2 regions of the Klebsiella quasipneumoniae subsp. quasipneumoniae genome follow, and region 2 is predicted to be linked to the other one. Evidence: predicted binding sites of a transcription regulator. Region 2 holds the regulator's gene; the other holds the start of a gene.
The links. The regulator CRP, encoded in region 2, controls carbon source genes, mostly activating them, when cyclic AMP is high. The targets are predictions, from matches to a motif close to ATGTGANNNNNNTCACAT.
Positions count from the first base shown of each region.

Region 1: LGM20_RS21270 (glycoside-pentoside-hexuronide (GPH):cation symporter) is a predicted target of CRP. The motif match lies at 2,267-2,284, and genes of this name have one in related genera.

Region 1 covers NZ_CP084876.1:4,411,848-4,416,356, reverse strand. The annotation lists gene LGM20_RS21275 (glycoside hydrolase family 43 protein) at 1-754, opposite strand, end outside; gene LGM20_RS21270 (glycoside-pentoside-hexuronide (GPH):cation symporter) at 754-2,160, opposite strand; gene aroP (aromatic amino acid transporter AroP) at 2,344-3,714, opposite strand; gene pdhR (pyruvate dehydrogenase complex transcriptional repressor PdhR) at 4,359-4,509, shown strand, end outside.
Region 2 covers NZ_CP084876.1:422,582-427,090, forward strand. The annotation lists gene argD (bifunctional acetylornithine/succinyldiaminopimelate transaminase) at 1-16, shown strand, start outside; gene LGM20_RS01940 (YccS/YhfK family putative transporter) at 6-2,084, opposite strand; gene crp (cAMP-activated global transcriptional regulator CRP) at 2,136-2,768, opposite strand; gene LGM20_RS01950 (OsmC family protein) at 3,075-3,479, shown strand; gene LGM20_RS01955 (phosphoribulokinase) at 3,535-4,404, opposite strand; gene LGM20_RS01960 (YheU family protein) at 4,441-4,509, opposite strand, start outside.

The DNA.
Region 1 (4,509 bases), 1.4 Mb from region 2:
GGTTTTCATAGCTGGTCCGGAACACTGGCTGCGGGGCTTTATGCCAGTTTTCCGGCTGCAGCGGATCGGCCTCCCGGTCGATCCAGAGCAATCCCATGCAGTAGTTTTCATCGGTGGCGCTGGCGGAATAGCTGATGAAAAGCTTATCGCCATGCACCAGCACCGCGGGTCCTTCATTGACCTTAAATCCCCGGCACTCCCAGTCGAACTCCGGCTTGCTCAGCATGACCGGCTCGCCTTTTAGCGTCCACGGGTTGGCCATTTCAGCGAGATACAGGTTTGAGTTGCCCTCGATATGCGGAGATTTTTGCGCCCACAGGTACCAGCGTTTGCCCTGATGGATAAAGGTGGTGGCATCGAGGGCGAAGGTATCGAAAGGCGTCTCCACCTGGCCTTTTTCCTGCCAGCGGCCGGTCAGCGGATCGCTGTCGGCGCACTCGATAACGAACATGCGATGCTGGAACATGCCCAGCGCATCCAGATCGTGGGTATAGGTGGCGGCAAAATAGATATACCACTTACCGTCTATCTCATGTAGCTCCGGCGCCCAAATCAGCTGGCTCATCGGCCCGCTTTGCGGTGCGCGCCACACCACTACCGGCTCAGCATCGCGCAATCCCTCAAGGGTTGCCGCGCGCCGGATCTCCAGCCGGTCGTATTCCGGCACTGAGGCAATAAAGTAGTAATGATTCAGGTGGCGCAGAATAAAGGGATCTGCGCGTTGCTCAATAAAGGGGTTTGGCCAGTTGTTCATCAGGCTTTCCTTACGTGTTCACTGGTTTTCAGTTCCTGGTATTCATTCAGCTCGCTGTAGTTGCTGCGGCGCTTCTCTAAATCGCTCTGAATCTGGCGCATCAGGGTGCGGTCAACTTTAAGCAGGCGCACCACGCCGGCGGTGATCAGGTAGCCGACGCCGGGGATGACCGAGAACAGCAGCACGATGCCGTTGAGGGCCGAGGCGCTTTGCGCTTTGGCGCCGGCGTCGTAGCCGTACCATGACAGCAGGAATCCGACCATCGCCCCGGCGACCGCCAGGCCGACTTTAAGGAAAAACAGATTGCCGGAGAAGCTAATACCGGTGATGCGTTTGCCGGTTTTCCACTCGCCGTAGTCGTCAACATCGGACATCAGCGACCAGTGCAGCGGGGAGGGGATCTGATGCAGGATATTGAGCAGGAAGTAGAGCACCATAATCAGCGTGGTGGCGTGCGGATTAAAGAAATAGAAGGCGCAGGAGAAGATCGCCAGCACGATGTTGGTCCAGAAGAAGACCTGCAGTTTGCACCAGCGGTCGGTGAGGACTTTTGCCAGCATGCTGCCAATCATCATCCCGACCACGCCGAGGCTGATAAACAGCGTGGCAAAATGGGTGCTTTGCCCCATCACCCAGGTGACGTAGTACATGGTGGCGGCCATGCGGATAAAGCCCGGACAGACGTTGCATAGCGTGAGCAGCAGGATGCGTACCCACTGGTCATTTTTCCACACGTCTTTGAGATCTTTTTTCAGTTCATCATTGGTCTGCACCGCCGGGTGGATGCGTTCGCGCACGGTGGCAAAGCAGAACAGGAACATACACATGCCGATAAAGGCCAGCACGGTCATCGCCATCTGATAGCCTTTCGCTTTATCGGCGCCGCCGAACCAGTCGGCCATGGGCAGCAGCGTCAATGACAGCAACAGCGTGGCGATACCCACCATCACGAAACGATAGGACTGGCAGGCAACACGTTCTTTCGGGTCGGCGGTCATCACCGTTCCCAGCGAGCAGTAGGGTATATTAATCGCGGTATAGGTAATCGACAGCAGAAAGTAGGTGACAAACGCATAGATGACTTTGCTGTTATAGGTCCACTCAGGAGTGGTGAACATCAGCACGCTGAACAGGGCGTAGGGGAAGGCAATCCACAGCAGCCATGGACGAAAGCGGCCATATTTACTGCGGGTGCGGTCGGCGAGGGCGCCCATGATCGGGTCGGTCACCGCATCGATGACGCGCACCGACAGCAGCAGTACGCCCACCAGCGCCGGCGCCAGGCCGAAGATATCGGTATAAAAATAGTTAACAAACAGCATGATGGCGCCAAAGATGATATTGCATCCGGCATCCCCCATCCCATAACCAATCTTTTCTTTTATTGAAAGTCTATTGTCTGCCATGTGCGGTCTCTCCGTTGCAGTATGGAGAGAATTATTGGCTGCTATCGAGAGAATTACGTTGCAGGAACGCGTTGACGATATGGATAAATAAGCTATGGAAGGGAAAGTGTGAAGCAGATAACAATGCTCTGCGCCCGTTATTAAGGGAGGGCGCAGAGCAAAGAGAATTATTGATGAGATGTATTATTGTGCTTTTACGGTGGCGGCGGCTTTCTGTTTAAACAGATAACCCACGCCCAGCACTGCGATCCATACCGGGATCAGCCAAACGGAAATCGCCATCCCCGGGGTCATCAGCATAATGATCAGCACCGCGGCCATAAACAGCAGGCACACCCAGTTACCCAGCGGGTAGAAGAGGGCGGGGAAGCGGGTGGTGACGCCCTGCTGCTGTTTGGCGCGACGGAATTTGATATGCGCGAGGCTGATCATCGCCCAGTTGATCACCAGGGCGGATACCACCAGTGCCATCAGCAGGCCAAATGCGGATTCCGGCGCCAGGTAGTTGATCAGCACACACAGGGCGGTGACCACGGCGGAGACGAGAATGGTATTGACCGGCACGCCGCGTTTGTCGACGCTGAGCAGCGCTTTCGGCGCGTTCCCCTGCTGGGCAAGGCCGAACAGCATACGGCTGTTGCAGTAGACGCAGCTGTTATACACCGACAGGGCCGCCGTCAGCACCACCACGTTGAGGGCGTTTGCCACCAGCGTATCGCCAAGCTCATGGAAAATCAGGACGAACGGACTGGTGTCCGCGGTCACGCGCGTCCACGGCAGCAGCGAGAGCAGGACCGCCAGCGAGCCAACATAGAAGATCAGGATACGGTAGATAACCTGGTTGGTGGCTTTCGGAATGCTTTGCTCCGGGTTATCCGCTTCCGCCGCGGTGATACCCACCAGCTCGAGACCGCCGAAGGAGAACATAATGATCGCCATCATCATCACCAGCCCGGTAAAGCCGTGCGGCAGGAACCCGCCTTGATCCCACAGGTTACGTACCGTCGCCTGCGGGCCGCCGTTGCCGCTGAACAGCAGCCAGCCGCCGAACAAAATCATCGCCACGACGGCGACCACTTTGATAATGGCAAACCAGAACTCCATTTCACCGAACACTTTCACGTTGGTCAGGTTAATGGCGTTGATGGCGATGAAGAAAACCGCCGCTGAGGCCCAGGTCGGGATTTCCGGCCACCAGAACTGGATATATTTGCCGACGGCGGTCAGTTCCGCCATGGCCACCAGGACATACAGCACCCAGTAGTTCCAGCCGGAGGCGAAGCCGGCAAAGCCGCCCCAGTATTTATAAGCAAAGTGGCTAAACGAACCGGCTACCGGCTCTTCCACCACCATTTCGCCCAGCTGACGCATGATCAGAAAGGCGATAAAACCGGCAATCGCATAACCAAGAATGATACCCGGGCCGGCGGACTGAATGACGGACGCGCTCCCCAGAAACAGGCCGGTGCCGATAGCCCCGCCCAGCGCGATGAGCTGGATATGGCGGTTTTTGAGGCCGCGCTTCAGCCGATCGCCGTGCTGTTGACCTTCCATATGAAACCTCGTGTGTGGTTATTTTTTGTGTACGTCATCCGTCAGGTTGCTGCTTCACTGCTGTCCCTGCCAGAAAGCATAGCCAGCGAAAATTTGGGCGAAGTGGCCCACTTTTTACCTGAGTGATGGCGCGCACATATTGTTGTGTTTGTGTATTTTTGGACTTCCGTTTCTGTATTGTTTTGTTTACGGAAGGCGGTGCAGTAATTCAGAAAAAGGCCTTTCGTCTCAGGGAGAATAGTGGTAAGCGCGCTTGAATGCACCTGCTTTATGAAGGGATGATGACCATGTGTTTAAAAAGACATCAATAGACACATTCAGTATTATTCCGACGCATTGTTCTCATTTGGTTATTTATTCGTATTTACTGCCTTTATATTCACTTATCTGGTCGTTGAATCGGTTCAGATAGCGTAATTTTTCGTTTCCATTAAGTTAATGCTACCTCTTTATGAGTAAACGTAACATTTGTGCAAGGTTACATTTCTGAAATGTTATTTCTGTAAGGTTGTTAAAATGTCCGTGGTTTACTGATTTCAATCAAAACCTGTATGGACAGAAGGTGAATACTTTGTTACTTTAGCGCTACGAACTTTAAATTGGTAAGACCAATTGACTCCGGGCTAATGGCAGAGACAGGGAATATGGCCTACAGCAAAATCCGCCAACCAAAATTATCCGATGTGATAGAGCAGCAGCTGGAGTTTCTGATCCTTGAGGGGACCTTGCGCCCCGGTGAAAAACTCCCGCCTGAACGCGAACTGGCTAAACAGTTCGACGTTTCCCGCCCCTCGC
Region 2 (4,509 bases):
GGTGATTAACGGCTGATCTTCCGCAGCCAGATGCCGTGATGCGGCCGCTGACGCCATGCCACTGACGAAATGGTGTGCATGGTGTTCAGATGGCCCAGAATGCGTTGCAGATGCTGCTCCAGGGTGCTTAACGGACCGATCGGCACCTCGCTTTCCGGTGACTCCATAATATTGACATCCCCTGCGCTGCCGGGACCATCGCTGTCCAGCCGCTGCTGACAGCGCTGCAGGGCAATCTCACAGGATTCGAGATAGCGCTGGGCAAGATCCGGGGTGAGCATCGTATGCTCCCGGGCCAAAGTGGTCATGGCGTTGATGTGTTCGACGATAAACTGGCTGTGCGTCACCCATAGCTTCATATCTTCCAGGTAGTGGGTATTAAACCCGGGCTCCTGCATCGCCTGATTCAGGGAGTTGTAGAGCGCGTTGTGCGCCTGATTGACGCGCATGCGCTGGTAGGCCAGCGCGGGCGCTTTGGGGTCGGGGCTGAGGATCAGGCGAATCGCCTGCTGGTCGGCCTCCAGCGCATCGTGGGCGTTTTTTTTCAGCAGGCCGCTCTGCCACTGCGGCCACAGCCAGACCATCCCGCCGAAGGCGATCAGGCAGCCGATCAGCGTGTCGATCAGCCGGGCGATAATAAACTGTTCGCCGTTGAGCGTCAGAAGCTGCAGGGTATATACCGCCGTCACCGTAAACCCCACCATCGCCCAGCCATAGTGTTTGCGGATGATCAGATAGCTGAGCAGTGTGATCAGCAGCATCCCGCTCAGGGTATAGCTCTCCGGAACGTGAAAGTGCAAGGTCAGCCCGGCGATGATCAGGCCGGCGAGCGTCCCCGCCGCCCGGTGGACAATACGAACCCGCGTGGCGCCATAGCCATTCTGTGTCACGAAGAGGACGGTCATCAGGATCCAGTAGGGCTTCGGCAAATGCAGGGCGTTGCCCATCAGGCTGGCGATGCTCAGCATCACGCTGATGCGGGCGGCGTTGCGCAGCGCGGGGGACTTCAGCGACAGATAGTTCTTTAGCGCGGGAAACAGCGGTAAACGACGCTCTTTGTCAGCCATCAGATCCCGGGCATACAGTGGGCGCTGGGTATGCAGCACCCGGGCGATGCGGCTGAAGTGCCAGGCGCAGAAGTGGCCGACCGGGTTATCCGGATGCTGGCGGGCGATCTTTTCCAGGGCGCCGATCTGTTTATCCATCTGGAAACGCTGCGGAAAACGATGATAGAGCATGTCATCCGCCAGCACCCGCAGGCGGGCGGCGACGGTCTGCGCGTTCCAGCGGATCACCGCTTCGGCATGGCTGCGCTCAACCAGCTTTTGCACCTCTTCCGGCTGATGCAGGCTGACCGAAATATGCTCCTGTAGATCCAGCCCCATCTGGAACGCTCGCAGAAGACGTTTGTGGTCGTTACGTTGGTTGGCGGCCAGCATATGCATCTGCTGATAGCACTGGGTGATTAAATCGACCACCTTCTGCTGGCGGATGAGCAGCGGCGGCAGGGCGGTCGAGGGATCGGTATGCTGGGTCAACAGGCTATATTTGGCTTCGCAATAATTGGCCAGTTCCCGGTAGAGCAGACTGAGCGACTCCCGCAGCGGCTGTTCGCGCCACAGCCAGAACCAGAACCAGTTAAACACGCCGTACCATAGCGTGCCGAAGGCGTAGATCAGCAGCGGCTCCCAGACGGGCATATTGCCCGCCAGGCTCAGGGTAAAGATGGCGGCGATCAGCGACGCGGGCAGCAGGCGCGCGTGCAGCGAACTGATTTCCGCGGTGACGCCGAGCAATAGCGCCAGGCCGCTGAGAATAAGCGGCAAAGGTATGGTCTGGGCGAGCAGCAGCTGCACCACCAGGCTGCATCCGGCAAACAGACAGCCGCCGATAATCAGACGCTTAAAAAAGCGCTTATGCGGAGTGTCGAGACCGGCGATGTTGCAGCAGGCGGGAACTAAGGAAAACAGGAGTCCCTGCTGGAGATGGCCGAGCAGAAGACCGATGGCCACAGGCAGACACAGCACCAGCGTTTGCCGCAGTGCATAGTTGACTTCCGGGTGGTAAATCAGCCTGCGCCACATGAGGGAAAAACAAAAACGGCGTACTGCAGGAGCAATACGCCGCTTAGCAACTTAACGGGTGCCGTAGACGACGATAGTTTTACCGTGGGCGGAAATCAGGTTCTGATCTTCCAGCATTTTCAAAATACGGCCAACGGTTTCACGAGAGCAGCCGACGATCTGACCAATTTCCTGACGGGTAATTTTAATTTGCATACCGTCCGGGTGGGTCATGGCATCGGGTTGCTTCGCCAGGTTCAGCAGCGTCTGGGCGATACGGCCCGTCACGTCGAGGAAGGCGAGGTTGCCCACTTTCTCAGACGTCACCTGCAGACGGCGAGCCATTTGCGAAGAGAGACGCATCAGAATGTCCGGGTTCACCTGGATCAGCTGACGGAATTTCTTATAAGAGATCTCGGCCACTTCACATGCGGTTTTCGCCCGTACCCAGGCGCTACGCTCCTGACCCTCTTCAAACAGGCCTAATTCACCGATGAAATCGCCCTGGTTGAGGTAGGAGAGGATCATCTCTTTACCTTCTTCATCCTTGATGAGTACAGCCACGGAGCCTTTAACGATGTAGTACAGCGTTTCTGCTTTCTCACCCTGGTGGATCAGCGTGCTCTTTGATGGGTACTTATGAATGTGGCAATGAGACAAGAACCATTCAAGGGTAGGGTCTGTTTGCGGTTTGCCAAGCACCATGCGCGGTTATCCTCTGTTATAAGCTATCTCCGGGCGCCGACACTACACGGCGTCCGGGCATGCAATCGTATTGTTTCCCTATACCTGGGAAGCTGGCTGATGATTTTTCGACAGCCTGTAATGTGAACTCCTCTGCATACATGCAGTACATCAATGTATTACTGTAGCATCCAGACTGTTTTAGCATAGCTTTCGCCGCATGTCTCCTGGTGTCTCGCTTCAGCATGACGCAGGTCGCCTTCCGTTGCGAGAATTGTTATGTGCGCGTAATCTGACAGGAATATTGCGATACTGGAGTTAAATTTTATGCAAGCGCGTGTGAAATGGGTTGAAGGGTTAACCTTTATCGGGGAGTCCGCGTCAGGACACCAGATTCTGATGGATGGCAACTCCGGAGATAAGGCGCCCAGCCCGATGGAGATGGTGCTGATGGCGGCGGGCGGTTGCAGTGCGATCGATGTGGTCTCTATTTTGCAAAAAGGTCGTCACGACGTGACCAACTGCGAAGTGAAGCTGACCTCTGAGCGTCGGGAAGAGGCGCCGCGCCTGTTCACGCATATTAATCTGCACTTTATCGTCACCGGTAAGGCGCTGAAAGATGGCGCAGTCTCCCGTGCGGTGGATCTGTCGGCAGAGAAATACTGCTCGGTGGCGCTGATGCTGGAAAAAGCGGTGAAGATCACCCACTCCTATGAAGTGATCGAGGCGTAGTCTTCGCCTGCTGATGTGAATGATCTCAACCCCGGCCTGGCCGGGGTTTTTTCTGTTAGCCGATCTTTCGGCCTTCCATCAGACGCTCGACCAGCGGCGCCATAATAAGCTCCATCGCCAGCCCCATTTTACCGCCCGGCACCACCAGGGTGTTCATGTGCGAAATAAACGAGCCCTGTAGCATCGCCAGCAGCCAGGGGAAGTCGATGTTCTGCAGATTGCGGAAATGGATCACCACAAAGCTCTCGTCCAGAGAGGGGATCGCTTTCGCGGCAAACGGGTTGGAGGTGTCCACCGTCGGCACGCGCTGGAAGTTGATGTGGGTGCGGGAAAACTGCGGGGTGATGAAGTTAATGTAATCTTCCATCGATCGGACGACGGAGTCCATCACCGCCTCCCGGGAGTGGCCGCGTTCGCTGGTGTCGCGAATGAGTTTCTGGATCCACTCCAGGTTAACGATAGGCACGACCCCGACCAGCAGGTCGACATGGCTGGCGACATCATGCTGCGGCGTGACAACCCCGCCGTGCAGCCCCTCATAGAACAGCACGTCCGTCGGCTCCGGCAGCGGCTGCCATGGGGTGAAGGTTCCCGGCACCTGATTCCACGGCACGGCTTCGTCATAGGTGTGCAGGTATTTACGCGACTGGCCTTTGCCATGGCGGCCATAGTCGACAAAGGTCTGCTCCAGCAGGCCGAAGTCGTTCGCCTCCGGGCCAAAGTAGCTGATATGTTTGCCCTGATCCCGCGCTTTGCGGATCGCCATGTCCATTTCCGGGCGGGTGTAGCGATGAAAGCTGTCGCCTTCCACCTCCGCGGCGTGCAGATTTAGCTGCGCGAAGATTTTGCGAAAGGCGAGGCTGGTGGTGGTAGTGCCCGCGCCGCTGGAGCCCGTGACGGCGATCACCGGATGTTTGGCAGACATAACAACTCCCTGGTTAAACGATGTAGTGTCGTCGCCTTAGCCGTTAAACAGCGCGCGCGGCATAATATTGACCGTCTCATGCAGTTCCGACCACACGAGGACCGC